2 linked regions of the Coraliomargarita algicola genome follow. The main gene of each other region encodes a partner of the protein of the gene in region 2 in a complex. Links are inferred from orthologs where the notes say so. Each region holds a gene or a part of one and is shown on either strand. Other genes may lie near its edges.

Region 1 (15,724 bases), 4.3 Mb from region 2 along the record:
GGTGTCCATCAAGACCCCCAACTCTCTGCCGGTATTTATGCGCTAGTGCCTGCGGCCAAAGACAAACCATTTAATCCAGGCGGCCAGTGGAATTCCGGTCGAATTATCGCCAACGGAAACCACATCGAGCATTGGATCAATGATGTAAAAGTCGCAGAAATCGAGATTGGGAGCACTGCTTGGAAGCAAGCTTTTGAGAACAGTAAATACAAGAAACATACCGGCTTCGGGACCTGGACAGGTCCCATCTATCTCCAAGACCATAATGATGCAGTCTCCTTCCGAAACGTCCGTATCCGAGAACTGTAAATCACCCAACTTTATTCCGAACCTACTATCGCAGTGACACAGCCAACTGATACCCAAACGACATTTTCAGCCATAATCCGTAGCCTCAATATGCAGAAACTCACCTCACCACTTCTAGCGAGCTTCCTTCTTCTAGCAGCTTGCTCCAAAGATTCCAAGCAGGCACGCCCAGCACCTGAGCCTCTTCCTTCCGCTGCGACGCATACTGAAACAAACCACGCTGAGACAGGCACTCAGCCCACGGCAGTTCTAGTCTCCGATGACAATTCAGTGATCAACCCACGTGCCTACAGCTACGGGTATTGGATGAATGGCTTCCGCAAGAATCCAGACGATCATTCCGCTGACCAGCTCGCACTTGAAACCGGTTATTTTGGCCTCTTACTGGATCTGAATAATTTAACCGATGCCCGATTCGGCCCAATGCAAGGGCAGGACTATACCTCTGGACTGGCCAGCGACCCAGCTAACATTATAGCACTTCCAGAGGCTGAACTTTTATTACAAATCGCCAGCGAAGGACGCGTCTTCACTGCCACGCACAGTTTGACCGGACCACACAGTGACGCGCGGCGCCTACAGCGCACCATGCTGTGGGAATCGGGCCGCTATTTACAAAACTGGGAAATTCAACATCTCATTTTTGAGGACGAAGAAGGCAATACATTGAGCAGCGATGCGAGCCTGCAGGTCGTTGCTTGGCCCGACTCACTCAGTTTAACTGCGAAAATCACTCCGAAACAACCGTTCGTCGATGGCCCCAACTTTGGTATCGTCGATAATGGCTACAGCATCGTGGAAAAAGCCTACGAACTGGACAGTGCCAGCAGACGGGATTCTGAAAACTTCACACTCGAGGGCTGGGTCAAGGTTCCAAGTAACCCTCAAAAAACAAGCCGTGGATGGTTGATCAGTAAGAACGGCGGACGAGATGAAGACGGGCAAATGGGCTTCTACTTTGATGGTCGCCGCATTCAGGCTGGAATGAACATTGGCGGTGGCGCCCGCAACAGGCACCTGCTCCCCGAGTCCAGATCCAGACGCTTCGACTTGGACAACTGGCACTATCTTGCCCTTAGCTACGATGGCGAAATGATGCACTTCTACGTCGACGGGCATCTTCAAAACAGCAAGGTCATCAAGCAGGAACGTAAACCTGGAAACGCCCCGATTCGACTGGGAAGCTCAGACGAACAATCCGAGGAAATCGCCTACGGAATCTTCGATCAAATCCGCCTCTGGGATCGCGCACTTCCTCACTCCGAAATTAAAGCGCATAGCGCTCAACCGGAAGCCCTAGCTAGCAAAGATGGTCTTGAATACGAGAAAACCTTCGACAGCTCGTTTGACCCAAAGCCCATTCAATACCTGTGGAAGAACATCACCACACGTATCAAATTAAGCACTACAGATGACTCATGGGAAGCACGCTCGCCTGCGATAGAACAATGGAAAATCGAACAAACAAAAAAACTGACACTGACCTGTGATTTAACACCAGACACAAACATCGAGGACTATGCACCCGTCATCGTCCACACAGATGATGATCAGCAAATCACTTCGGTATTCAACACAGAGTTCAACTGCCAAGTCGCTGAAATTAAAACACTGAAGCGTAGTTGGGAAACAGGCTACACCGACATTCGTAACTACGACGAATTTATCCTTGAGGTTGACAATAGCAGCGAAGACGCACGTGAGACTCCTTTTATGCTCTACCTCCGTAGCGTTGCCAACATCACCGGACTGATGCCAATACTCTGCTACGAAGATGGCACTCCCACTGGAATCCCTGTCCAGCTCAGCAAAAACTGGCACGAGCGCGAACTCGGCTCCTACCTGCGTGCCTACACTCAGCTCCCCAACTTGCCGGGTAAACAAACTTACAAGCTGCGGATCGCTTATGGATTCTACGGCACCCTCCCCTCCGCATCACATGCACAGCTCTCGCTCGTCGGCTATGGTGGCAATAATCGCTGGGATCAACTCGCCATCGGTTGCTGGGGTGAAACCATTTGCTTCGATGTCGACCGCAGCTGTGTAGATGTTGCCGTCACCGACGTGCGCATGCTGATGGCACGCACCGGTGCTGATGGCCGCAAATGGGCATGGACCACTGCCGGCTGGGGCGGCGATTGGCTCTATACCCAAGATAATAACGGCAATCGCCATCACCCGGCCGCTCTCAAGACAGCCTATCTCGCCCACGGTCCATCCCTTACCGATGTGCGCTATGATGGATACTACGGCCAGCAGCATGAAATCGCGTTTGAGGCAAAAGTGCAGACCCTCCGAACCGACGACTACGCTCGCACCTTTCAAAAATTCAGCTACTCCTTTGACCAGCAAGTTTCAGCCCAGGAAGCATGGCTCTTCAAAATGGGTCGCACAGGTAATTACGCCCACCCCAAGGTCGCCTATGGCAATGCCGCAGGACTCATCTCAGAAATCGAAGCGCCTACAACACTTAAGAGCAATGATAAGCTCTTAACGAACACCCAGTTCACTGGAGAAGCCCCCTGGTGGGTCAGCTTTCCGGGCGGAGTGCAAACAAGAGATGATGGTAAAGGCAATGGCTATCGAGCACTCGTCATCCGCGACTACAAAGCAAGCTTCGGCGGAAAGGTCTACACCCGACCAAACTTCAGCATCCCCGTCCATCAGATCAATCAAGACGGCAGCGCCAATCTTGATTTCCTTCTCAAGGCGCCCGAGGGCGTCGAAAACTTCCAACCGGGCGACCGCATCGAAATGAACCTCGAATGGATTACCCTCCACCGAGAGGCAGACGATTACTACGGCTCCAACGAAGCCTACCGCAAACATCTCATCGAGAACCCCAGCTCCTGGAAGACCACCTACCGGGAAGCCATCGGCAACGATCTGGAAGTGGCTGTCACTGGCGGCACATTGCTCAATCAGTATCCGATTCAAATCCAGGCAAATGCCGAGCGAATCGACCTTGAGATCAAAGGCGGCGTCGGCTACGTTCCGATTCGATTCCAAGGCCTCAGCAGCGCAAGCGGCTACAAACTCTATCAGATCGTCGATGGCAAAGCCACCCCACTTGATCAATCCGTACACGGAAACGACTTTTGGCAAACCGATTACGATACTAAAAGCAACAGCTACAGTCGCGTCTACAACCTCCCTCTGGACGGATTAGAACGCTCAACCTGGCAACTCAGACAAGACTAGCCTTCGCACAGCTTGAAACTACATAAATCATCATTTGCAGCACACCGATTTTGTATTAAGTCTCCTAAGGATACGTAAGGTGGAAGATTCACTCAGCACGGTACAATGCACTGAAAAGTAGATCCCCGCAGTGCCCATCACGATGTATCTCACAAAACTTCGTAGTTTGCAGCGCCTGCTCAAAGTCGGGCAGTGCACGCGCACTTAAGCCTGCCGAGAACGCAAAGAATTGATACAACACTTTGAGCCACAACTTAGCGCGCAGTCGACGCCAACCAGCGCTAGGCAGACAAAAATCTGATAACAACCAATACGCCTGTTCACTGGCACAAGCATTGAGTTTCGATACCGATGCCCGCATCAAACTGTCCTCAAAATTGTCCAGGAAAAATAAAGTCACAATCAAATCATAAGATGCCTCAACGAGTGCCGCATCCATTAAAGGCTCCACTTTAAACACAATCCGCTCTGAAAACAGCCCTGCTTGGCGCAGGCGTGTTTGCGCCCGAAGCACCATGGCTTGGCTCGGCTCCACGACTGTGATACTTGCCTCGGGAAACAATTGTACAAATTGCAGCAAAAACGAGCCATCCCCCTCTCCCGCAATCAAAACACGTTGTGGCTCCATCAATCCTGCCAAGCGCATCAGCTGCCCCGTGCGCGCACGCTGCAAGGCGGTCCCCATAGGTACAGCTTTCAATGCACTGATAAAACGGAGCGATGCGCGAGTAATTCATACTGGCGTAGCAATCTGAAGATAATCGACAGAAAGCAAGCTCGGCCGACTCGCCTGCGTGCAGTCTGTTGACTCAAATGGATCTAATTTACTCAAAACGGATTCTCGACATCTAGAGGTGAAGGCCTAATTTCGGGCTCTTTTCAACCATGAAACCAAGCACTAAGCCTAATCGCCCATTCTTCTCATCTGGACCTTGCAGCAAGCGTCCTGGTTGGTCGCTCGACGCGCTCAACGACGCGCTGGTCGGCCGCTCGCACCGCGCAAAGCCTGCCAAGGCACGCATCGAGGAAGTGATCGACAAATCCGCTTCGATCCTAGGCCTCCCCGAGGGCTATGTCTGTGGCATCGTGCCCGCATCCGACACAGGCGCAGTGGAAATGGCGATGTGGTCGCTGCTAGGCGAGCGCGGCGTGGAAATGTGCGCCTGGGAGTCGTTCGGCTCCGGTTGGGTGAGCGACGTCCTCAAACAACTCAAGCTCGATAATGTCACTAAACACGAGGCTGACTACGGCCTACTGCCCGATTTTTCGAAGGTAAACTGCGATAACGACGTCGTCTTTACCTACAATGGCACCACCTCCGGGGTGAAAGTCCCCAACCTCAATTGGATTCCTGCGGACCGCAAAGGTTTGACGATTTGCGACGCCACTTCCGCCGTCTTTGCGATGGACCTCGACTATAGCAAATTGGATGTAGTGACCTGGTCCTGGCAAAAAGTCATGGGCGGGGAAGGTGCACACGGCATGATCGTATTGAGCCCACGCGCCATCGAACGTTTAGAAAGCTACACTCCAGCTTGGCCCATGCCCAAAATTTTCCGTATGACCAAAGGAGGCAAATTGATCAGCGGCATCTTTAGCGGTGCCACGATCAATACAGTCTCCATGCTCTGTATCGAAGACGCAGTCGACGGCCTGCGCTGGGCAGAAAGTATTGGTGGCTTGCCCACTCTCATCGCGCGCTCAGAAGCCAATCTCAAAGCAATCGCCGACTGGGTGGCTAAGACCGATTGGATCGATTTCCTCGCTCAAGACCCAAGCACGATATCCAATACATCGATCTGCTTGAAGATCACCGCCGATTGGTATCAAGCGCTGCCAGCCGATGAACAAGCTGCCAAGGCGAAGCAACTGGTCAACTTACTGGATCAAGAAGGCGTCGGATATGATTTCGGCAGCTATCGGGACGCCCCCGCAGGCCTCCGCATCTGGGGCGGTGCAACCGTCGACACCGCCGATATAGAAGCCCTGCTACCATGGCTCGACTGGGCATTTGCTGAGATTCAAAAATAAACAACAAATTACAGCCGATACTGTTTTATGACGGCGACTGCGGATTGTGCAATCGCTCGATACAGTTTTTGCGACAACGAGATCGGTGCGAAGTCTTATACTTCGCACCGATTCAAGGTGAGACGGCTCGACAATGCCTGTCCGCAGATCTGCGAACAACACTCTCGACTGTCATCTATCAACGGCCAAGCCCCAATGGGCAGCCTAAGATCTTACTCCGTTCGGAAGCGGTCCTATGCGCGCTGATTGACACTCAAAGCTCTTGGAGCTGGCTAGCCATCTGTGTGCGATGCCTCCCCTGCACTTGGCGTGATGCCACTTATCATTGGATCGCGACGAACCGACATCGTTTCGGAGGCAAGCCAAGCTGCCCTCTACCCACGCCCAGAGAACACAGCCATTTTTTACCCTAGTAACAAAAACATGGCGCAGACACGCCACAATTGTGCGATTCTAACCGACCCAATCGAAGGACGCATGGGATTCGAGCTCTTCCACCGTTGTGAAGCCCAAAAGCACCTTCTTGAGACCATCATAGCGGAGTGGACGATAGCCCACTTTCTTAGCGGCAATCGCCAACTCGGCATCACTGGCCCCCGCTAATATGAGGCCACGCATCTCTTCGGTGATGAGTGCCATCTCGTGAAAGGCAATCCGACCGCGGTAACCGGAATTGCGACAATGTTGGCAGCCCTGTCCTTCGTAGAAGATGGGTGATTCAACTTCTTTGTAATCGTAGAAAAACTTGCGCAGCACTTCTTCGTCGGGCGTATAAGCGCGCTTACAGTGCTCACAGATACGGGCCGAAAGACGCTGAGCCAGCACCGCCAGCAGCGAAGGTGCGACCATATAGGGCTCAATCCCGAGCTCGACTAAGCGCACCACGGCTTGGATCGCGTTATTCGTGTGAAGTGTGGAAAAAACCAAGTGCCCGGTGAGCGCCGCTTCAGTCGCGATTTTAGCGGTCTCCAAGTCGCGTGTTTCCCCCACCAGAATCACGTCAGGGTCTTGACGCAATAAAGAGCGCAAGAGCGAGGCAAAGTTCAGATCAATCTGAGTGTTGATCTGCGACTGAATAATGCCCTCCATCTGAGTCTCGACGGGGTCCTCAATGGTGCAGATGTTGATCTCCGGCGTATTGATCTCATGCAGTGCCGCATAGAGCGTGCTCGACTTGCCAGAGCCCGTCGGGCCGGTCACATAAATCATGCCGTTGGGGTTACGAATCACTTGCTTAAAGGGCTCGAGAATCGACTGCGAAATCAGCATCTGATCCAGCGAGCGAAAGTCCTTTTTACCCGTCAACGCGAGGATACGTAACACCAGCTTTTCGCCATAAATCGTGGGAATGACCGACACCCGAAAGTTCACCTGTTCGGTGCCAAGTGGCACCGAAAAACGTCCATCCTGCGGGAAGCGTGACTCCGCAATATTTAGATGACTGAGAATTTTAATGCGCGACTTGAGCGGGGCGTGCAATGCAGCCGCAATCGTAAAAGCATGCTGCAGGCGACCATCGATCCGAAAGCGGATATTGGTAGAATCTTCACGCGGCTCCATGTGGATATCCGATGCACGCTCTTTAATCGCTAAATACAGGAGTGCATCGCAGAGACCGATGATAGACTTCGACTCTCCCATGCCCTCCAGCTCTTCAGGGTTGAGCTTTGCTAGAATCGCGCCCTGACTCTGCTCCAGCAGTTCGATCAGCTCCTCAACACTTTTATCGGTGCTGTAATGCAGATCGATCGCAGCATGCACCTCCGAGCTCAGACAAAATACGGGGCTAATCTCCTTGCCGGTAATCGCCGCCAAGCGATCGATCAAAGGCTGATTGTGAGGATCCGGCATCGCCACAGTCAGCGCCGACTCGATCTCATACAGCGGCATGACGTTTCCCTTGCGCGCGATTTCGACGGGTATACTAAAAATCGCTTCTTCACTAATTATCGTGGAGAGCGGATCTACGTATGCGGATTCGATACGGTTACTCCACAGGCGGCAGCCAACTTCCTTACTGATGAGCTCTTCCTCGATCAAGTATTCGACCAAGTCCAGAGTGTTCTCATCCGCACTGAGCAGTGCGCGATCATACGCCTCATTCGAGAGCGTAACATGGTAATTTTGCAGCAACTGTTCGCGAATCGTCATACAGATTTCTTTTTCTTCTTTCGCATTTGCTTACCAAACATTTTATCAATTTCAGTCGCATCCACCAACTCACGACCAAAGACAGAATCCCTACGGTCAGTAGCCACTTCCTCCATGATTTCTTTAAGAGAATAACGCACCCCCTGTGGCACGTTTCGATGTGGCTGCTCTGTCTCTTCACTCATATACGATCACTCAAGCCAGGGCTTATTCGCCCCAAATCTCCTCGATTAAATGGTTAATCGTCTCCACGACAATTTCCTTCTTCATATCCTTGCGCAGGTAGTACGAAGCCCCGTATTCCACACTGGTTTCCACCGCTTGCCGGGAAGCGACTGATGAGGCCATCACAACAATGGCTTCTTCATCGAATTCGACAATTTCTTTCAAAGCTTCTAAGCCTTCTTTCACCGGCATATTCACATCCATCAGGACAAATTCCGGCTTCCAACGTTTATAAAGATCAATCCCTTCCTGCCCATTGGCGGCTTCGTAAATGCGCTCGAAACCGAGTTGTTTCAAGATCAGCTTAAGATATGCACGCAAATGAGCTTCGTCATCTACAATCAAGGCTGTAATAGGTCGGCTCATATTTACATCAGTTATTTAAAAGTGCTACACACTGTCGAGCATGAATCTGGGTAAAATCCCCTAGCTGATATCCTGGATTAATATAAAGGAGGTGCCTTTACCCAGTTCGCTCTTAACTTGAATCTGCATACCAAGGCGATCACACATTTGCTTCACGATATAGAGGCCGAGCCCCAAGGAGGGTTCATTGTCAGTCGGCTTCGAGGACAAGCGGACGAATTTACCAAATAACTTGGCCTGATCCTCATTTTTAATACCACAGCCGGTATCCTTGATTTCGAGCTCTAGCCGCGAGTCGACCCGGCGCGTATGGATCGTAACCTGACCGAACTTCGGCGTATACTTCACGGCATTGCTGATCAAATTACTGACACAGACATCGAGCCAATCGCGGTGGCTCTGCAGATGTAAGCCATCACTACTCGCCAAGTCCAAGCTGATACTAATATTCTTTTGCCTGGCCTGCCGCATAAATTGCTCTGCCACCGCCTCCACCACCTCGTTCAGAACTAGGTCCTCTGTTTTTACTGGGCCGTGAAAGCTCTCCATGCGCGACACATCCAGCAAGCGTTCCGTCAAATCCAACATTCGCACACCACACTTCTTAATATCGCCGACAAACTCATCCTGCGAAAAATCATCGAAGCTGTCTTCGGCCAAATCACACAAGCCAATGACCGTATTCAGTGGATTGCGTAAATCATGCGCAAGAACACCGATAAAGTCGTCTTTCTCTTTATTCAGCCCTTCCAACAATCGATTGGCCATCGCCAACTCTTCAGCCGTCGCGAGTAGTTTAAACTTCTGCGTTTCGATCAAGGAGTTGGTCTCGCTCAATGCTTTATTCTGCTCCTCGAGTCGTCGCTGCTGTCGCTTGATCGCCGCGATGCAAATGTAAGCAACGATACTGGTCACCACCAGCGCCAGCACGATATTAATCAACAACTGCTCTTTGATTGGTGCCAGCATGGCCGACTCGCTTTGCTCGACGATCAGATACCAATGAAGCTCTGGGACGTAGCGACAGTGTAATAAACGGTTCTCACCGTCACGCGAATAGCTCAACTGGCTCCCTTCATCATTCAGCAGGGTCGACACATGGCCCTGCAGCCCCTCGATGTCATTCAGATGCTTATACTTAAGCAACGGACTGTTCATCGGCCGCAGCACAATATTGCCCTCTGCATCGGTGAAATAGATCTGCCGCTCGTATTTCGCTTCGTAGCGGCTGATCAAATTATTAACGCTATTGACGGTGAGCCCCACACCTGTGGCTCCGATAAAATTGCCATCATAATCAAAGGTCCGATAGTTGATAAAGATCGTCATCTCATCGGCATTGGCCAGGTCGGCATCTACATTAATCTCGTAGGGCGCCTCCATGTCACGCACACGGTAATACCACGCATCCCGTGGCTCGTCTTCGCGGACCGTTTTTAATAAACCATAGGCATGGTAATACTTCTGCGTCTGCTCGGATACGAAGAACGACGTCACAGTGGCATACTTGATTTTGATCTCATGCAAATATCGGGTGATCGCATCGTCCTCCAATTCTCCGTTCATCGCCCAATCCCGCAGAAAGGTATCGTGCGCCATTAACGAAGCGATAAATACCGGCCGCAAGAGATCGCGTTGTATTTCTGAATACACATTGTCCGAGGTCAGGGGCAAGGTGCTCTCCGAGATCGTCTCACGTATATTTCCGCGAGTGACGAGATAGCTGCTAATACTGATCAACAAAAAGCCGGAGAGTAGAAGCAGGCTGACAAACCACGCCCAGCCAAAGCGCTTTGAAAAAATATTACCGGCCATTTAAAAAGGTTGCTGATTTTCGTCCGCGCTCATCTCGGGACGCTTGCCGTCTTTGTTAAAACGCATAGAAAGGAGCGTAGAAACGCCCTTTTCCGGCATGGTGACGCCAAAGACTGTATCCGCGTTAGAGATGGTGCGTTTGTTGTGTGTGATAATCAAGAACTGAGATTTATCCGTGAAACCATGCAGCGTATCACAGAAACGACCAATGTTAGCATCATCCAGCGCGGCGTCAATCTCATCGAGCACACAGAACGGGCTGGGCTTTACCATGTAGATGGCAAACAGCAGCGCGACCGCAGCCATGGTGCGCTGCCCACCTGATAGGAGTGTCACACTCTTTAGACGCGTGCCCGGGGGACGGGCGATGATGTCGATGCCAGACTCCAAGGGGTCTTCGGAATCGACCAACAAGAGATCGGAATCTCCACCACCCGAAATTTTACCATATGTGAATGCGAAGTTTTTCTTAACCTGCTCGAATGTCTCACGGAAAAGAGCCTGCGAGGTATCGTTAATTTGGTCGATGGTCTCGACCAGTTTGTTCTTCGAATTATTCAGGTCTTCACTTTGCCCCTGTAGGAAATCATGCCGCTCTTTCAAATCGGCATACTCACTAATCGCATCGAGGTTCACCGGCCCCATGTTGGAAATACGTCCCTTTAACTCGCCGACTTCTGCCTCGATAGTGGACCAATCAGTCTGGTCCATCTCGGCCAGCTCTTCTTCGCTAGGATCGCGGCGCTCTTGCTTCGGTTGCGCTGCAATCTTATCCGGGTCATCCATTTCGTCGAGATTGACACGCTTTTCAAACTCAACGTTACCCTCCCACAGTTCTGCTTTCCAATCGACTTGCGAGAGATCGACCTGATATTCATCCAAGGCAGTATTCTGAATAAAACCAAGCTGAGAACGCTCTTCGGCAAGACGAATTTCTAGCTTGGTCAACTCTTTATCAAAGCTACGACTCTCATTGCGTCGCCCCGAAAGGCCTTCGTCGATTTCATTGATAATCGCATCAATGCCTTGTAACTGTTCGCGATCCTTATCCAGCTCATCGTTGGCGATCTCCAGAGTCTTGGCCAGCTCTTCACTCTTGTTGGCGTGGTGTTCGCTGGACTGCTTCAACTGCGCGATCTGCTCGTTGATGGTATCGATCTCTTGATTACGACGCAAAATACGATGCTCCAAACTGGCAGTCTCACGCTGTACCTCGCTCAATGCGCGGTCGACCGACTCCAGTCGTTGCTTCTTCTCCGCGAGCTCGAGTCGCACATCGGAGAGCGCCTCACGCTTGGCATCTCGCTCTTGCCGGGCCTGATCGATGGCCACTTCCAAATCACTGCCTCCCTGGCGCTCGTCTTTGAGAGTTTGCTCCGCACCAGCAAGCTCCTCTTTGGCCGCTTCCAATTCAGCAATGGAATCACCATGTTTCTCATCCAGACGGAAAAGTTCATCTTCGGCCTGGCTGCGCGTGCGTGCGTTGTGTTCGATCTTCTGCGTTTGATTGCGCTCTTCGGCCACCAAGCCAGACACCTCGCTCGCCAGATCGCCCAGTCGTTTGCGCTGCGCTTCCACAGTCGCCTCGGCCACATTACGACGTTCATCAAGCGTATCCGCCTGCTCACGCAGCTCTTCGAGTGCTGCTCGCTCCGTCCCAATCTCTTGGCGCAGACTCCGAATTTCAGACTCCCGCTCCAACACACTGGAAGATTTTTTCCCCGTGGTGCGTCCACCGTGTATCAGCCCACGACAATCGACGATCTCGCCATCGCGGGTAGCCACCAATAGAAAATTGAAGTCAGGATGCGTCTTCCAATACTCAACAAATGAATCCAGACGATCCGCAAAGTAGCACCCCGTCAGCAAACGATCGACCGCATTTTGCAGATTCGGATCACGCACGGTGACTACGGCTTGCGCCGCAACCAAGCCCGCAGGTAATTCAACTGCCTTCGCTTCGGTGGCGGCAGGCAGATCAATCTGCAAGCAAGCCCGCCCCATAAAGTCAGCATCCAACTTACCGATCACCGACAGTGCTTTGTTAGAATCCCCGACGTAAAGCGCATCCGCAGCAGAGCCGAGCAGTGTCTTCAATGCGGTCGTATATGTGCTATCAACTTTCAGCTCCTTGGAGATGATCGAGACACTGTTTTTAGAGACCACATCACTGAGCTTATCCCCCAGAATGGCCTTGGCTCCCTCGCCGAAGCCCTCGAACTTGGCTTGCAAGCTTTCGAGCACATTTAACTGGGCCGTCTTACGCGCAATGCCGCGGTCTTGCTCCTGAATACGCTCCTGCAGGCTGCGATACTGCGTTAATATTTCGCGTGAATCAGCACGGGCTTCCTCCACCGCTTGCTCGCAGCTGGCTTGCTCCGCACGACGCTTTTCGAGCAGACGCTGGATCTCAGCCAGTCCCTGTTCCAGCGCCACCACTTCTTCTTTCAAATTCATCGCACTCTCAGTGAGTGAGGCGTGCTTGACCTGGTATGTCTTAAGGTTGACTTCAAGCGTAGTGCAACGCGAGCGTGCACGATTGATACGATTCTCCGCAGTCAACAGGTCCTGCCGGCGCTTTTGTAGCTCCCCCTCCATCGCGCCGAGTTGCTCCTGAGCCACTGCCAACTCTTGATTGCGCTCGCGAAAGATACGGTCGGAATCGTCGACCACTTCCAAGTGCATTTGCTTGTTTTCACTCTCGTCTTTGGCACGGGTAGCCAGCTCTGCCTTTTGCTTTTCCAGATCGGCAATCTCCTTCTGATACTCGGCAATACGCGCCACCATGTCCTTAGAACGAATGGTGGAAAACTCGGCCTGATTCTCGGCATTTTCTTTTTCAGAGCGCAGATTATACACCCGTTGCTGCAACTCTTCCATTTTCTGAGAGAGCCCCGCACGCTGCGCTTTCTTTTCCATCAAGATCGACTCATCGCGCTCTAGCGAAGTGGTGTGCGCCTCGACCTTCTTACGTAGCTCGGTGGCACGTTCCGCCACCTGCGTGATCGACTGACTTAAGTCAGAATGCCGATATGCGCTGTTAGCGAGATCCAGATGCGTCAACCGATGCTTGATGCGTTGATAACGGAGCGCCTTACTGGCTTGGCGTTTGAGCGAACCGATCTGGCGCGCGACCTCCTCAATCACGTCCGTTACACGGGCGAGATTGGCATCCACCAGCGCCAGCTTACTCAGAGCCTCCTTGCGCTGCGCTTTATAGAGAGTGATCCCTGCCGCTTCTTCGAAAATAGTACGTCGCTCGGCCGGATTGGTAGACAGGATCTGGTCGATCTGCCCCTGCAACATAAATGAATAAGACACACGCCCCACCCCGGTATTCGCAAACAGACGTTGAATATCCTTCAGGCGGGAGACCTTGCCATTGATATAATAATCACTGCCACCGTCGCGACTCACACGCCGTGAAATAGCGACTTCATTGAACTGTGTGCCCAGCTCCGCCTCACAGTCGGTAAACGTCAATTTAACTTCGCAGGTCGGCAAGCCCTTGCGCTTATCCGTGCCCTCGAAAATCACGTCCTGCATCGAGGCACCACGCAAAGCCTTGGCACTTTGCTCTCCAAGCACCCAACGAATCGCGTCCACGATATTACTTTTACCACAACCATTCGGGCCAACCACTGCGGTCACACCTTGGCGCAAGTCCAGGCGAGTGCGGTCGGCAAAACTCTTAAAGCCACTAATGACAATCTCTTTAAGATACATATTCTATTTTTGGATGCGGTTGCGGGGGGAGAAAAGCCGTTAACAACAAAGTGCCAAAGATCGCCCCGCAACTCTAAAAGCCTGTCTATGCATGCTTTACTGCATGACACAGAAATCAATATTCGCGCTCACCATAGAGTGCGGTGCCCACTCGGATCTGCGTCGAACCAGCTGCAATCGCGACTTCGAGGTCGCCCGTCATCCCCATCGAGAGCTCCGGCAGCGCCACATCAAAGCGCTCAGACAATGCATCCCGTAGCATGCGCAAGCGTTCAAAAGCGACACGCGCCACCTCAAGATCCTCACTCAGCGGCGCAATCGTCATCAGACCGTCCACTCGCAAATGCTCCAAGCCCAATGCCACTTCTAACACCGAGTCAGCCTCAGCCACCTTAAAGCCGTGCTTATTAGGGTCTTCCCCGGTATTACACTGCAACATGATCGCCAGCGACTTCCCCTGCTCTTCCGCAAAACGATCCAAACGGCGCAACAGCTTCAGCGAATCCACCGACTGGATTCGATCAAAAATAGCCACCGCATTTTGAGCTTTATTACTCTGCAAATGACCAATTAGCTCCCATTGGACCCGCGCCTCGCATGAGCCGCGCTTATCCGCTGCTTCTTGCACTCGATTCTCACCCACAGCACACATACCACTGCGCACCGCATACTCAACCGCAGCAAGCGGGTGATTCTTCGTTACAGGCAAGAGAGTAACGGAATCTAAAGGGCGACCACTACACTCACATGCACGCACGATTCGAGCTCGCACTGCCGATAAGTTTTTCTCAAAACTGGAGTAATCAATCATTAGTAAATCAGAAAACTTGTTAATAAAAATAGACTCATTAGTATTGCTTAATTTATTGTTGCATTCCGATAAGTCCTAATTATACAACTATCTCATGCACGTCGAAAATTTCAAAATATTCTCAGATTTAGTTGAGAGCGAGAGCTTTTCTCGCGCCGCCAAACTCAATGGTATCACCCAATCCGCGGTGAGCCAGCAATTGCGGGCGATGGAAAAACATTTCAGCATACTAATCGTCGATCGTAGTCAAAAGCAATTCCGACTGACACGCGAGGGGCAAAAACTTTACGAGTCCGCCAAGGAAATTCTCTATCTCTACGACAAGCTCAACAGCGAACTCCAAGAGATGAAGAAAGTCATTAGTGGCACCATTCACATTTCGACAGTTTATAGTATCGGCCTGCACGAGCTGCCTCCGTATGTGAAAGCATTTCTATCCAAATACCCGGAAGTCAATATCCGGGTGGAATACCGCCGCGCCAACAACGTTTACGAGGACATCCTCACCAACTCCATCGACCTCGGTCTGGTTGCCTATCCCCAAAAACATAAGCAGCTGGAAGTACTTCCCTTCCACGACGATATTTTAGTGCTCGTCGTCAGCCCGGATCACCCCTTGGCGAGCAAGAAGAACGTAACACTTGAAGAAATCGCTGAGCAAAAATTCATTGGCTTTGAGCCCGACATCCCCACCCGCAAGGCGACCGACCAGATCTTTCGCGAGGCCAACCTCGAGATGGAGCCCGTCATGGAGTTTGACAACGTCGAAACCGTCAAACGCGCTGTCGAGATCAATGCAGGTATCGCCATCCTTCCGCAGACCACAGTCAGCCGCGAAGAAGCACAAGGCCTGCTCAAGGTAATCAAATTCAAAAATAAGGTCTATAAACGCCCACTGGCACTGATCCACCGCAAGGGCCGCGTCCTGACTCCAGCGATGAAGAAGTTGATCGATCTACTCACATCGAAAGATCTGAATAGTCTGGAAAACGACACCGAAGAGGTTTAAGCAGACACGGCAGACCGCGCAACAGCTCGGGCTTCAGCGATGGAGACGCAACACCGAGTTTCGCACTCTGTGCCCCATAC
Region 2 (14,203 bases):
CCCAATCGCACCGGCGATGACCGTTGGACCTCACTGTCCGAGATCGCCACTCTAATGGACGAAAGCAATGGCGAGCCCGAGTTCTCAGTAGATGAACTCTGGGACGGTCTGCAGATTGAAGCCAGCTACAGCGCAGCGGCAGCTGTCGCGATTAACTGGGTGGAGTGGACTTATTTCTGCCGCGAAGTCTATCAGGGCTATACCGATGCACAAGTGGCCCACATCACCGGGCAGGGCCCCGTAGACCTACTGCGCGCAGTCTTACGCGAGCAAGCAGTCTCCGCTGAACTGTTAGACACACTCGGCCTCCAGTTGGACGCGATCGGACCCGCGCTAGCCGAAGGGCAAGGCCTCGCAGCGAGCTTTGTTTACGACGACGTGCAGCTCTACGAGTTGACCGTCGAAGAGGCCAACGCCGACGGTTGCTTCCTTGCCCGCAACGCATTTGCGCAGCAATACGCACTCTTCGATGCCTACGGGGAACGCTACATCTCCAGTAAAAGTATCGATCTATTACCAGAGACCCAGATTCGCGTATACGGCGTGCTCCGCGACGACTTTACAGCTTGCGCAGGCACCGCCTTGGAAGTGCGGAGCTTTCAAATCGTTGAAATGCCCGAACTCGTCGCCAACGATAGCGACGGGAACCTCTTGGATGATAACTGGGAGCTCTTTTGGCTCGGCGAGGGCGGACACGATCCTTTTGCAAGTGTCGATGGCAGCGGCTACAGTCTATTGCAAAAATTCCTCGGCGGCCACAATCCGGCCGACTCCAGTGATGTGCCTGCCGCGGCAATCGAAGACCTCAGCGCGCCAGACATCCGCATCCACATGAGCGCTACGAACGAAGTGACACTTACATGGGAATGGCCCGGCGCGTATAGCGACTCCATTCAGTTCAAGCTCATTCAGTCTGACGAGCTCGGCAACCTCAGATCCGTCACGCCCACATCGGTTAACTACAACCGCGTCGGTGACGCCCACACACTGGTGCTAGGCGTGCCCGCCGGCGATGCCCGCTTCTTTAAATTAGTGATGTCATTGTAGTCAGACGCTGCCCGCAAGCGTTGGGCAGCGTCCGCTCCGTGGGCGAGGGCTGTTATTATGGACAAGCCGCCGCATGATTCGCATTGCGGCGCCAAATTAGTGCACACAGCCAAAAGGCAAAAACAATCGTTTCAGGATCTGGATAACTGCCGGAGATTTGAACGCGGCGCGTGAACGCGTGGGCCGGCTTGATACGCGCTTGGCAGCCCATTCCGCTTAACAGCATGGTGCGACCAAAGGCCGATTTTGCTGAAAGCTCCATGGCCCCTGACTCAAGTTTGATGTCAAATCCGCGCCGGAGCATGCTGATTCTTGATGCCTCGGCACAAACCTTGTCCTCCTTGATTAATTCCCATGTCGGTGTAACGAAGCCCGATTTCTTGATCGTATAGAGCTGACCATTTAGCTCGAAGCGGCCCGATTCGCCCGCCCAGTTAAAGCGGAGCCCCGCATCAATGCCGCCACCCTGCATTGTATAGTTCCAAGATAAGACATTTGGTTGGCATTCAATCATCGCGTTATTAAAGTATATCTAACGCATGATAGGCAAGTTTTTATTCTAGCTGGTTATCTTGAGGTCTTCTGACTGCTCTTTCTGGAATGGTCGATGCGTCGGGGGTGTTTTTATACCAAGCAGGGGCTGAAATCGGGAGCAGGGCTTTGGGGATCTATGCGCAGTTCGATCGCAGGTGCGCGAACGTCAAACGTTCAATCTTGTATGTGAGTTTCACGCGTGGGGCGAATTTTCGTTAGCTGCCTTGCGCTGCGTTGGAAATATTTCGTTCTTCGATGAAGTCTTGTAAAATGAGGGCCGCGGCTCGGGAGTCGATCTCACCGCTTTGGCGGCTGGGCTTTTTCTTTTGGCCTTTGAGCCCTTGTTCTACGGAGTGACTGGAGAGGCGTTCGTCTACCCGGTGAATGGGCAGCCGAAAGCGCTTTTCGAGCTCTACGATAAATTCGTCCACTTCTCTGGCTTTAAAGCCGACCGAGCCGTCCATGTTGAGCGGGTAGCCGACCACGAGCTCTTGGGCGCGGCGTTGCGTGATCATCGTCTCGATCTGGCGCATGCGCTCCTTCTTGGAAGGCGCGACGGCCGCCGGTAGTGGCATTGCAATACCGATCTCGTCCGCGAAAGCGAGTCCGATACGCTTCTCGCCCCAGTCTATGCCGAGATAGTTCACTGTTTCGGAATGAAGAATTAGAACTTACTAAAAGCTACATCAGGCGCTTGTAGGCCTCTTGGACGCCGATTTTATTGACGAGAGCTTTGATTTCCTGGGCTTTGTCTTTGTGACAGACCAAAGTGGCGTCGTCGGTTTTGACAACGATGAGATCTTTGACGCCGAGTAGGGCAACGAGGTGTGTGTCGTCGCGGCAATAGACAATGTTGTCCTGAGCGTCGGAAAGTTCGGCTTGGCCGCGTACGACATTGCCGTCGGGGTCAGCGGGGTAGTGGCGTGCGACAGCGGGCCATTCGCCGACATCGTCCCAATCAAAGCCGGACTCGACCATGACGACGTTGTTAGCCTTCTCAATGATGGCATAGTCGACCGAGATTTTCTCGAGACTTGGGTAGTGTTCTGCGAGTAGTGAGTCGATGTCTGTGCCAGCAGCGAGGCCTTGGTCGATGTTTTGAAGTGCTTGCCAGAGGCTGGGGGTGCTTTTTTCGAGTTCGGCAACAATGGAAGGCACGGACCAGATGAACATGCCGGCATTCCAGAAGTAGTTGCCTGCCTGCAGGTAGTTTTGTGCTGTTTGGAAATCGGGCTTTTCGACAAAGCGTTGTACTTGGTAGACGGGACGCTCGGCATAGTCGCCCATGGCAGCGCCTTGTTGGATGTAGCCGTAACCAGTCGCCGGGAAGCTGGCAGTGATGCCGATGGTGGCGAGCACGGGCTGGGCTTCGGCGGCCGCAAAGGCGCTTTCCAATGTGTCGCGCAGACCGGCTGCATTATGTATGACGGCGTCGGCTGGAAGCATGGCAAAGCTGGCCTGAGGATCTTCGCGTCGCACGAGTATGGTGGCCAGTCCGACAGCAGCGGCAGTGTCGCGGCCAATGGGTTCGCCGATTACTTTGTTGGGATCGAGCTCGGGGCAGACTTCCAATACCGCATCGCGTTGCTCGGCGTTCGTGATGACGAAGACGTCCTTGGCGGACACTAGCCCGGCGAGGCGGTCGATGGTCTGTGCCAACATCGCCTTGTCGCCGACGATGGGTAAGAGTTGTTTCGGGCGTGCGATGCGGCTTTCCGGCCAAAAGCGTTCGCCTCGGCCACCCGCCATGATAACTACAAATCGTTTAGACATAGCTGCAGATTTCATTCGATCCGAAGAATGGCAAGAATCGAGTTGTTCGATTTTTACATTTGAGGACATCGAATATTTGGACGAAGATTATTTGTCAGAGTGAGTGCCTGCTAGCTCATGAGTCTTTCAGATCCTGTCTTGATCTCCGTGGCGCAATCCTATGATTTAGCGCATTCTCCTATTATCTATATGCCGAAGAAAAAATCCAAATCGATCGAAGACGAAGGTCCAAAGAAGAAGATGATGTATACCATCAAGCTCGATGATGAGAAGATGGATCAACTTGCGGACTTGCTGGAAAAGCAGACGGGGGGCGCATGGTTCCCGTATGATGTCGCCTATTCGTTATTTGCGTTCAAGGGGGAGAAGGTGAATGTAGTGGGGTATCAGAGTGGTAAGCTGGTGGTATCCGGGAAGAATACTGAGGACTTTGTTCGCGACATTCTCGAAGCGCAAATTACGGGAGATCCACGTCTGGGATACGACGAGGTGCATAATCCCGAGTGGTTTACCTTACATGCTGGTTGCGATGAGAGCGGAAAGGGGGATTTATTTGGACCGCTGGTGACTGCATGCGTGGTGGCTGATGGGGATATGGTGCGGCATTGGTTGGAGCTGGGGGTGGCTGATAGTAAAAAACTGACCGATGGCAGTATTTTGAAGTTGGATAAGGAGATTCGTAAGACTGAGGGGGTGGTGATCCAGACTGCATTCGCACGGATGCCCAAGTATAATGAGCTCTATAACAAATTTGACCGCAATTTGAATAAACTACTGGCATGGTATCATGGGAAATCCTTGAACCAAGCTTTGGACGCACGGCCTGCGCCTTGGGGCTTGCTGGACCAGTTTACCAAACAGAAGCTGGTAGATGCATATGTAAAAGATCGCAAAGACTTTAATTTGATCAGTCGTACCAAAGCCGAGTCGGACCCTGTGGTCGCCGCCGCATCGATTGTGGCTCGTGCAGTCTATGTGCGCGAAATGAAGCGGCTCTCGGATGAAGTGGGAGAGCCTTTAGTGAAGGGAGCCAGTGGCCAAGTGCTGGCACAGGCTAAAAAGATTGTCGCTGAAAAGGGGGCCGATGCCCTGCGGAATTTTGCGAAAATGCACTTTAAGACGGCCTATGAAGCGCAAGGTTTGGAGCCCCCCGCCAAGCCGAGTTGGTATAAGTATTAATCGTGCTGATTGACAGGCTGGGGGAAGATGCTTTGCGTAGGTAATATGATTACTTTAACTGACAATGCCGTTTCGCAAATTCGTAAATTAGCCGCCGAGAAAGCTGGTGAGGGGCAGTTGCTCCGTATCTTTGTCGAAGCTGGGGGTGCTCCGGTTTTGAGTATGGGATGTCCTTTGAGGCGAAAAAAGAGGAGGATCAGGTGCTGGAGAGTAATGGCATCTCTTTTTTAGTGGATCCGACTAGTCTCGATTATCTGGACGGCAGTGTGGTGGACTTCGATGATGGCCTGAGTGGAAAGGGCTTCGATATCCGGAATCCCAATGCGACGAGCACCTGTGGTTGTGGTCGTTCATTTAATTAAGTGGAAAACATAAAAAACACGGCCTTTACACTTGCCTTGCGCAGTGCGATTGGTATCCCTCTGCGCTTCTCATTCTAGAATTGAGTGTGAAACGGGGCATTTCGTCCCATTAACCAAACATATAACTAAAAGAAACATCGTTTCTCCCAGAGTGGTTATCTGGGCTTTGAAAACAGTATGAATATTACACCAAAAGACCTTCTCGACGCAGGCGTACACTTCGGGCACCAGCTCCGCCGCTGGAATCCAAAGTCGAAGCCCTACGTCTACGACAATCGTAACGGCATCTCTATCATCGACTTGGCGCAAACTCATGCGCTGCTTGAAAAAGCTTATGCCAAGGTCGAAGAAGTCGTCGCTTCCGGTAAAGATGTGCTTTTCATCGGCACCAAGAAGCAAGCGCAGGAAATCATGCGTGAAGCCGCGACAGCCTGCCAAATGCCTTTCTGCGTGAATCGCTGGATGGGTGGAGGTCTCACCAATTTCACGACCATCAAGACTTCGCTGGCGAAATACCGCAAGTTCTTGAAAATGGACCAAGACGGCGAACTTGAGAAGCTTCCTGGTAAGGAAGAAGCTGCGATCCGTCGTCAAATGAGCCGCATGAATCGTAACTTCGAAGGTATGCTCGAAGTTTCTGAATTGCCAGCAGCGGTCTTTATCGTAGACACCAAGAATGAAGAAATCGCAGTCGCTGAGGCGAATCGCCTTGGAATTCCTGTGATCGGTCTGGTGGACACCAATTCGGACCCCACAGTGCTCGATTTCCCCATCCCTGGTAATGATGACGCAGTCAAGTCGATCCGCATCATCGTGGAAACCATCTTGGAAGCGGCTCAAAGTGGTCTTGCGCAACGCGAAGCTAAGAAGGTTCAGAAGAGCGCAGGCCCTATTATCCGTGAGCAAGTCTTCGAGCAAGAGGGCGACGTAGAAGTCACGCTCCCCGCCGGATATGGTGAGGATGACAAGCCAGCTGCTGAAGCTGTAGCGACACCTGTTGCTGAAGAAGCACCTGCAGCTGAAGCCGCTCCAGAAGCGACTGAAGAAAGCAAGTAATTCTCCAAATCTGAAACTTATAAGATTTAAATAATATGAGCGTACAAATTAATGCAAAAATGGTTGGCGAACTGCGTGAAAGCACAGGCGCTGGACTGATGGATTGTAAGAAAGCTTTGGTTGAGTCCGAAGGTAATTTCGAAGCAGCTGTTGAACTCCTTCGCAAGAAGGGCATGGCCACTGCCGCTAAAAAAGCAGGTCGTGACGCCAGCGATGGTTTGATTGACACTTACATCCACCTCGGTGGTAAGGTCGGTGTGATGGTTGAAGTTAGCTGCGAAAGTGATTTCGTTGCCAAGACTGATGACTTTAAGCAATTCGTGAAAGATATCGCGATGCACATCGCAGCCGCGAGCCCCGTTTGCGTTTCTCGTGACGATATCGATCCAGCAATTGTGGCTGCAGAGCGTAAAGTTGCTGAAGGCCAAGCTGAAGGTAAGCCTGCACAAGCGATCGAGAAGATCGTTGAAGGCAAGCTGAACAAGTTTTTGAGCGAGTCTTGCCTATTGGAGCAAGCTTTCGTGAAGAATCCTGATCAAACGGTTCAAGAGCTATTGACTGCAATGATCGCCAAGATGGGCGAAAATATGCAAGTGAAACGTTTCGCTCGTTTCCAAGTCGGCGCGTAAACAGTTTAGGTTTTTTATTTTCAAGCCCCGCATCTTAACGGATGCGGGGCTTTTTTATTTAGAAGTGAGACAAAAAAAACGCATCCTTACGGATGCGGTTTTTGTTTTGAGAAAACTGACTTTTGCAGAGCGTGGATCTTAGACCAGCTTGGCCTTGAGATCGTCTTTTGAAGTGAGGCCGACTACGGTTTCTGCGACGGAACCACCCTTGAAGATCAGGATGGTTGGAATTGCGCGGATCTCGTATTTGCTGGCGATTTCGCTGTTGTTATCCACATTGACCTTGCAGATTTTAACGGCGTCGCCGAGTTCTGTAGCGAGTTCTTCGAGGATAGGAGCGATCGCCTTGCAGGGACCACACCATGGAGCCCAAAAGTCGACAACGACTGGGGCAGAGCCGCCGGCCACTGTGGAATCAAAATTAGAGCTATCGAGTTCTGTGATGTTATCGGACATAATGTCTTTGTTTATTGACGTGTTTATTTTAGGAAAGGGAGTGTGTCTTGTAAGAGCAAGACTGCAAATGCGATCGCCACGGCTGCCGCGACGGCATCGATGATGAGGCCGACGACGCTGGTGCCTTTGTCTTCATCGATGGTGATGGACGGCTTACTTGCGGTGGACTGGGGGGCCGCGGCCTTAGGCGTCGCCGGTTTGGGGGCGACAGGCTTTGCAGCGGCGGGTGCAGGCTTCGCAGCGGCTGAAGGCGCGGTCGCAGGCTTGGCTGGAGCGGCCGGAGCGATGGGTTTGGCTGGAGCGGCCGGAGCGACGGGTTTGGCTGGAGTGGCCGGTGTGGGCTTACTCTCAGCGAGTTCCTCAAATGAGAGTGTGGGTTTGGCCGGTTTTTTCGGGGGCGTTGGTTTGGCGGGGGCGGCTGGCATCGCTGGTGTTGCGGATACTTTGCGCTCAGCAAGTTCTTCGAAGGAGGGCACTGGAGCTGTTTTGGGGGCAGCCGGTGCAGCTGGAGTGACTGGAGCAGCTGGCTTTCTCGGGGCCGCAGGCTGTGAGTGGGCTGCCGTTCCGTTGACTGTCTTGCCGGCTTCGTTGTTAGCTGGGGTGTTGGCTGAATTTTCGTTGTTGGGGTCTGTCATAGTGGGAGTAGGCTATGTGAGCTTTGCTGCCTGTCAAGTGGACCTTAATCAGGTGTGTTATCTTTAATGATGTCGCTGAGTTCTTTTTTGTCCACGGTCTCGAGGGTCTTGCCCTTGCGGTCGAGGGTTTCAAAGGTTTTCACCACAGTCTCGGTCATGCGCTCATGTGTTTCTTGAGAGCCGCCCACGATGGCGAAGCGCTCTGCTTGTGTGATACGCTTGTGGCCGTCCTTGTTGTCCAGGCCGACTCCGATTAGGTGAGCAGCGGGCTTTTTGGAAGGTGAGTTGTGATTGTTACCGAGACGATTCATTGGAAATTAATCAAACTTGGGTGCGGTGAGGTCCGGGTGTTCGACACGCATACAGCAGATGTCGCCGAAGGCCTGGTCTTGTTGAATTGAAATCTTATTTAAACGGGTTAATTCGAGCACGGCAAGGAAGGTTGCAACAATTGTGGTGATCGTTGTGGTGGACTCGAAGAGTTCTGAAAATAGAAAGCGGGGCTGATGCCGTATACGCAGGAGCACGATTTCCATTCGGTCGGAGACAGTGACTTGCTCGGCATTGATTTGGCCTTCGTCGATACGTTCGGCTAGGCGGCGTAGAACTTGGTTGAATGTGTTCCACAAGTCGACCCGATCGACGGGTTTGAGGGGGCGCTCAATCGCCTCGACGGCATCTTTGGGGCCAATGCGGGCGATGAGGTCGTTACTATTAAGGATTAGCTTACGGATATCTTCGGCAGCCTCTTTGAATTTGCGGTATTCGAGCAATTGCTGAACCAGTTCCCAGCGGGGATCGATATCTTCTTCCTCGACGTCTTCATTGGCGCCTTGATCCTTTTTGGGGAGCAGCATACGGCTCTTGATGTACATCAAGGTGGAAGCCATCACGAAGAATTCGCCCGCGACTTCGAGGTCGAGTTTTTCCATCGAGCCGAGAATTTCAATATATTGCTCGGTAACGCGTGCGATCGGTATGTCGTAAATGTCGACTTCACTGCGTCGGATGAGGTAAAGCAATAAGTCCAGTGGCCCTTCAAATGCGGGCAGACGAATGGAAAAATCGTGATCCGGGATGAGTGCTTCTTCCATGTCTGGGGGGCGAGTGTATTATTCGCCGCTGGCGAGGCGCAGTTGGAGTTGAAATTCAACATCGCTCTCGCGACTGGCATCTTCGCGGAAGGTGATGGCGTAGACCAGCTCCCAAGTGCTGCCGATACGTGTGCGTAAGCCTAGCTTAATCTTGGTGAATTCACCTGTGTCAGCGTCAAAATTGACATCGGAGAGGAAGGCATAGCGTTCGTTGATGCGGTAAATGAAATCCAATCGATATTGATCGATCCGTTGATTGAGTAAGTCGGTGGATAGGCCGAGTTCCCAAACCTCGCCACTCTGAATGGTGGTGCGGGTGCGTAGTTCTTCGAGCATTAAGCTCTCGGTTTTAAAGCGGCTCGCTAGGTCAAATTTGAGCCATGGTGCAGGGTTGAGCACCAGTTCTACCCAGGTGGCATTGAAGGTGTCTTCTTGGTCGCCGTCGTAGCGAAGGCTCTTTTCAAAGAGAATGTCTTGATAGAAGTTCAGTGCTGCTAGGGTGCGGGAGCCGTAGCCTTGGGCGCGTGTTTGGAATAGATTTTCGACTCCGAGTCGAACCAAGTGTGTGTCGGCTATTTGGTCGACGTTACGCAAGTCGCTGAGATCCAGTAGGGGCCGCTGCAAGTCGAATACCTCGCGGTCGATGGTGGCGATTTCGTTGATGTCATCCGGGTCAGAGAAGTAGCGATAGCGCAGCACGGGACGTACGAAATGGCGCAGGCCGTCGATGCCCCAGGTCTTGTTGACTGTGGGGTAGCTGGCGTAGGCACGGGCTTCCAGGTCGAAGCCGAGCTCGTAGATGTCGCGACTGAAGCTGTCTGCGTTTAAAGTGGCAGGCGGTGTGAAAAATCCAGGATCGAGTTGTTGGTTCTCATATTGTGTGAACCATGCGCCGGCCAGAGGCTTGAGTGTGAGCCAGTCGGTGAGCAGAAAGGGGCGTTCGATGCGGTAAGTCAGGTCGAAGCGGTCGGATTCTCCCTCAACGGTGAGTAAAGGGGCACTGTCGCCAAAGTCTTCGCTTAGGTGCACGTAACTCGCCGAGGCGCGGTGGTATGCGCCTGTATTGAAAATGGGAATTGGCAACAGGTCGAAACGGATTTCAGGGCTGCGTTCTTGTACGGTCTGAAATTGATTGGGATCGAAGCGTCCGAAGGCCGAGATTAGGTAATTATCACCGGCGTAGACGGCTTCTGCGAAGGAGTCGGGGCGTTCATTATCGCTATATATGTCGTCGCGGAAATCACGCGTGACTTCTGAGTCGGACCAATAGCTGATGGAGGCAGTGCCAGTGAACCGTTCGCCGATGTGGTGTTTGTGGCGCCATTCGGCAAATCCGCGTTCGGCGTCAATTGGGTTGTCGAAGGCATCCAGCCCCCGCTCGGACTGGCTTCCATTGTCGTGGATGGCCCCAGTGCTGAGGGCACCGACTATGCGTTGGCTGGAAGTGTTATAGGTGTATTGTGCGGTGGGGCCGGCTAAGACGCCCCGTTGGCTATAAACATCCAGATTGGCCCCTGCGCGTAGCCACGAGTTCACTGGAAATAAGGTTGTCGTTTGTAAGTAGTAGCCCAGTTCGCTGTCGGAGCCTGCGTTGAGGTCGACCATGTAGGGGGAGCCGGCTAAATAGTGTCGGTAGCTCGGGATATAGAAAAAGGGCACAGTTCCGAGACGAAAGGTGGCACCATCCATGGAGACATATTGCTCCGTTTCGTTGCTGATATAGCGTACTTCGTTGGAGCTAGCGCTGAGTCCGAATTGGCTGGGGGCTCCGTAATAGAGTGTCGCGCCGTTGATTGTGGTGTCTTCGGTGGTGCCTCCGGCGCTGACGCCTGTCACGTAATAAGGCCATTGCCCTGTGCGTAGTAGATCGACTGAAAAAACGTTCTGTTGGCCATCGTAGCTGAGTCGATCGGCTAGCAGACGTCCGCCGTCGCGTGAAATGACCACGTTGCCATCGGCATCTGCCAACGAATATTCCTGGTAATAGGTGATTCGATCCGCTCGAATCCGGGTATGATCGAAGTCGAGACGGGCATCGCCGCGGGCGACCAAGCGTTGCGAAGCTTCATCGAACTCTAGGGGTTCCAGAGAGCTGAGTTCAGGTAGAGCCGCATTCAACGAAATTGAAAGCGTCAGAGAAAAGAAAAGTGAGGTATTCCGAGCGTTAACTAGCACGGGGCGGGACTATGAGCCGCGTGTTTTGAGTGGACAAGTCTTTTATACCTCATGTGTGCACTATACTGATTGCTTGCGGAGGCCTGGTTCAATGGCGGCGAGGCGTTGTTGTGATTTTCGTAAGCGCTCGCCATCGAATTTATTCGACGGATTCAATGACGATGCGGTGCTGGACAGGCACGACTTTTTGAGCGGTTGCTTCGACACGTTCGGCGGCGCGTTCGATGATCTTCGTTTTTTGCCAGGCAAAGAGTTCAGGCTTTTCATTGAAGGCTTCCGGGAAACCTTGTTCCCAATCCAAGAGCATCTTCAAGTGCGGACGAATGGTGCGAGATTCGTAGCCTTGTTGTGCATGGAGGGCGGTGACGACTTTTCTGAAGGCGGGATAGAAGGGGCTGTTCAGAAACTCGTCGGCGAGGTTGATGCCTTGCGCTAGTTCGGCAGCGGAGAAGACCTTGCTGTCCTCGCCCCAGGTCACTTTCATTTGTTGCGCGGGCGCATGCTTCACTACCAGCATGTATCGGTTGAGTTCTTGGTTGAATGGGATAAACTCCAACATGCCGATGCTTGAGTTGGGACTGCTGGGATCGCCGGCAAAGCAGAAGGGGTAGCGCGTGGATTCCAGATCAATCGCCCCGAGTTGAGCAGACAGAATGGTGTGGCCGGATGTGGCGGTGGCGGTGTCAGTTTCGGCATCGTACGTGATGGTGCCGATCTGGCCATCGCAACCGAGCGCTTTCAAAAATGCGTAGGACATGATGAACTGACCATTATCACTGGCGTGTATGCCATCGCTGCCAGCCACGTAGTATTCGGGGCCATATTTGGCTTCGGCTTGATGAATGACTTCGAGCATGGGGGTGTGAATGTCGACAAAGATCAGGTTGTTGTGGGCTGCGATTTCGCGGGCAATGTCTGATAAGCTGCTCAGCGTTTGGTTGTAGATCTCGGCCGTCGTTGGCCGCCCTGAACGTGAAAACGTTTGCGGATCGACCGCGCCGGGACCGCCGAGCACGATGCGCCGCACTCCAGCAGCACGGAGTTCGTCGATGTATTTTTGAGTGGATTCACGAAAACGAAGAGCACGATCATCATTCAAAGCTTGATAGCCACCATCGTTCATTCCGTAGCAAGTCGTTACCACGTCCGGTTGAAAGGGCAGTACTTCGGAAATTAAGCGTTTCGAGAAGATGCTGGCGTTTTCACCACCTTGGCCGAGTTGCATGCTGCGCAGACCGCTTTCTGGTTGGCACATTAAAAAATACGCTGCCATGTTGACGGAGTATTTGCGTTGCTCGGTGATCGAGTCGCCGCAGATCGCGATCAAATCGTTCTCTTGTAAGGCGGGTGCAGCGCTAGTGATTGAGGGGAGTGATAAGGAGATGCTCAGTTGTAAACAGAGCAGGTTAAAGCAGGTTTTGTAGTGGATCATTTCGAATGAAAGGGTGGGGCGTGCTGGTGGGGACAGGAATCAAATTGACGACATAATACGACGTCGAATTAATGGTTTGTCAATTTTGTATTAGAGGGAAATAGTTGGCCGAGCATAGCAAAGCTAGGTGGGCCTCAGAATTATTCGCCCGCTTGGATGTCGTTAACCATCGGGACTGGTTCGACGATTTGATTGACTTGGCGTAGGCGAGATTTGAGCTTGGTATAGGAGACCGCTTGCACATCGACACGGTTTTTAATCGCAATTGTGGCTGCTTCAACAGCGGACTGTGCCAAGATCATAAAGACAGGTTCCATCCGGATGGAACCAAAAGCTATGTGCGATGCCGAGAGGCAGTAAGGAACGAACAGGTTGGTGCATTCTCCACGTTTGGGTACGATACACTGGTAGGAGATAGGATAGGGCGGGCCGGAGTGGATTTGTACATCGCCTTCGTTGCGAACTTTGCCGTCGACGACGATGCGGCGGCAATTGTGGGAGTCCATTACGTATGCGGCGAGTCCGATGGCATCTGAAATAATTTCGTAACCGGTGCAGTGATGTTCGGTCATGACCACATCGCTAACCATTCGTCGTGCCTCGCGGACATAGAGAGCGGGAGGGAAGTGATCACTCTCCTTGAAAGCCTCTGCGTTCCATCCGAAGGTGCGGAAGCGATTTTGAAAGCTCTTGTCGACCGATGGGTCAGTGAGCCAGAACCATAGCAGCCCTTTGGTCCAGGTGACGTGTGCTTGAAAGATTTTTTCCCGTTCGGCGTAAGAGGCTTCAGGGTAGTCGTGATTCATACCGATGTAGTCGGAGGAAATCGCACCCCAATTGTTCATGTCGTATACGTCGTTGACCAGGCGGTCAAATTTATCGAATTCCGGGATGTAGCCGGCTTGGCAATAGCGACGTAATAGCTCGTAATCAGCTGGATTGTAATTTTCCGGCTGGGTGAATGGCACGCGTTTAGTGGCGTCGTCGGTCAGGCACAGCCGGAAGTTGTAAGCTTGCACACGGTGGTCGCCTTTACCCTGTTGGTAGGGGCCATCGTCGATGCCTGGCAGCAGACCACTGGCGGGATCGCCGGGGACTATGTATGGATCGACATCAAAGTTGAACTGATGCTTGTCCAGCATTTGCTGGCCATTGTAGGTTTCTCCATAGACATCATTATCTTCACGTCCAACGGTATAGCTGACCCCAGCTTTCGCCATTAGGTCTCCTTCGTAGCTTGTGTCGATAAACTGTTTTGCCTGAACGGTGATTCCGTTTAGAGTCGTGATCTGTTTTATGCGGCCCTGGTGCATTTGCACGGTGTCCAAAAAACTGCCGAAATGGCATACGATGTTCATCTCATCGAGCCATTCTTCGAAAACACTGCGGGCCACTTGAGGTTCGAAGAGCCATGCTTCGTCCTGCCCATACTTCTTACCCATGCGTTCATAAAACTGGCGTGCGAGCCCACCAATGGCAAATTTGTTGCCGATGTCGCTGTATCCCAGGCCGCCCGAGGTGAGTCCTCCTAGATGATTGCTTGGCTCCAGTAGAGTGACCGTTTGCCCATTTTTACGCGCAGTGAGTGCGGCAATGACTCCGCCAGAGTTGCCACCATAGACACAGATGTCGGTCTTAAAGGTGCGCGCGGCTGAGCGCTTGGGAGCTTGGTCGTCGTTTGGCTGAAAGGATTCGGCTTGAATCATGTAGTGAGTCTCTAGGGTGTTTCTGATTTTATCAATCAAAGATACTTGGTAATCTTAAGCATTCATTTAACAAATTTATGCATTTTGTTAGAATGTCGTGAAGTTTAGAAAGATGTCTTGCAAGC

What was found.
Region 1: the proteins of SH580_RS20475 (region 2) and smc are in contact, whole or in part, in a crystal structure (PDB 3ZGX), measured with the Bacillus subtilis proteins. The link is inferred for Coraliomargarita algicola from one-to-one orthologs.

The regions. Positions count from the first base shown.
Region 1 is NZ_CP138858.1:707,476-723,199, forward strand. The notes cover bases 9,899-14,185. They hold smc (chromosome segregation protein SMC), read right to left. Parts: upstream 13,825-14,185; coding sequence 10,099-13,824; downstream 9,899-10,098. Other genes in these bases: SH580_RS02820 (sensor histidine kinase), read right to left, coding at 9,899-10,098; SH580_RS02830 (YggS family pyridoxal phosphate-dependent enzyme), read right to left, coding at 13,940-14,185. Also shown: SH580_RS02785 (3-keto-disaccharide hydrolase), read left to right, coding at 1-309; SH580_RS02790 (LamG domain-containing protein), read left to right, coding at 400-3,510; SH580_RS02795 (class I SAM-dependent methyltransferase), read right to left, coding at 3,599-4,210; SH580_RS02800 (phosphoserine transaminase), read left to right, coding at 4,396-5,541; SH580_RS22110 (thiol-disulfide oxidoreductase DCC family protein), read left to right, coding at 5,562-5,954; SH580_RS02805 (GspE/PulE family protein), read right to left, coding at 5,995-7,692; SH580_RS02810 (hypothetical protein), read right to left, coding at 7,689-7,877; SH580_RS02815 (response regulator), read right to left, coding at 7,900-8,283; more of SH580_RS02820, read right to left, coding at 8,344-9,898; more of SH580_RS02830, read right to left, coding at 14,186-14,635; SH580_RS02835 (LysR family transcriptional regulator), read left to right, coding at 14,730-15,644; SH580_RS02840 (sterol desaturase family protein), read right to left, coding at 15,678-15,724. UniProt on the Bacillus subtilis protein: Required for chromosome condensation and partitioning.
Region 2 is NZ_CP138858.1:4,986,513-5,000,715, forward strand. The notes cover bases 6,878-9,643. They hold SH580_RS20475 (segregation and condensation protein A), read right to left. Parts: upstream 8,766-9,643; coding sequence 7,989-8,765; downstream 6,878-7,988. Other genes in these bases: trxA (thioredoxin), read right to left, coding at 6,878-7,036; SH580_RS20465 (hypothetical protein), read right to left, coding at 7,060-7,671; SH580_RS20470 (hypothetical protein), read right to left, coding at 7,716-7,982; lptD (LPS assembly protein LptD), read right to left, coding at 8,784-9,643. In the rest of the region: SH580_RS20420 (hypothetical protein), read left to right, coding at 1-1,047; SH580_RS20425 (hypothetical protein), read right to left, coding at 1,103-1,519; Holliday junction resolvase RuvX, read right to left, coding at 1,797-2,228; SH580_RS20435 (mannose-1-phosphate guanylyltransferase), read right to left, coding at 2,263-3,354; rnhC (ribonuclease HIII), read left to right, coding at 3,544-4,533; SH580_RS20445 (HesB/IscA family protein), read left to right, coding at 4,701-4,895; rpsB (30S ribosomal protein S2), read left to right, coding at 5,073-5,951; tsf (translation elongation factor Ts), read left to right, coding at 5,987-6,580; more of trxA, read right to left, coding at 6,719-6,877; more of lptD, read right to left, coding at 9,644-10,940; SH580_RS20485 (SGNH/GDSL hydrolase family protein), read right to left, coding at 11,080-12,372; SH580_RS20490 (FAD-dependent oxidoreductase), read right to left, coding at 12,513-14,078; SH580_RS20495 (substrate-binding domain-containing protein), read right to left, coding at 14,183-14,203. UniProt on the Bacillus subtilis protein: Participates in chromosomal partition during cell division. May act via the formation of a condensin-like complex containing Smc and ScpB that pull DNA away from mid-cell into both cell halves.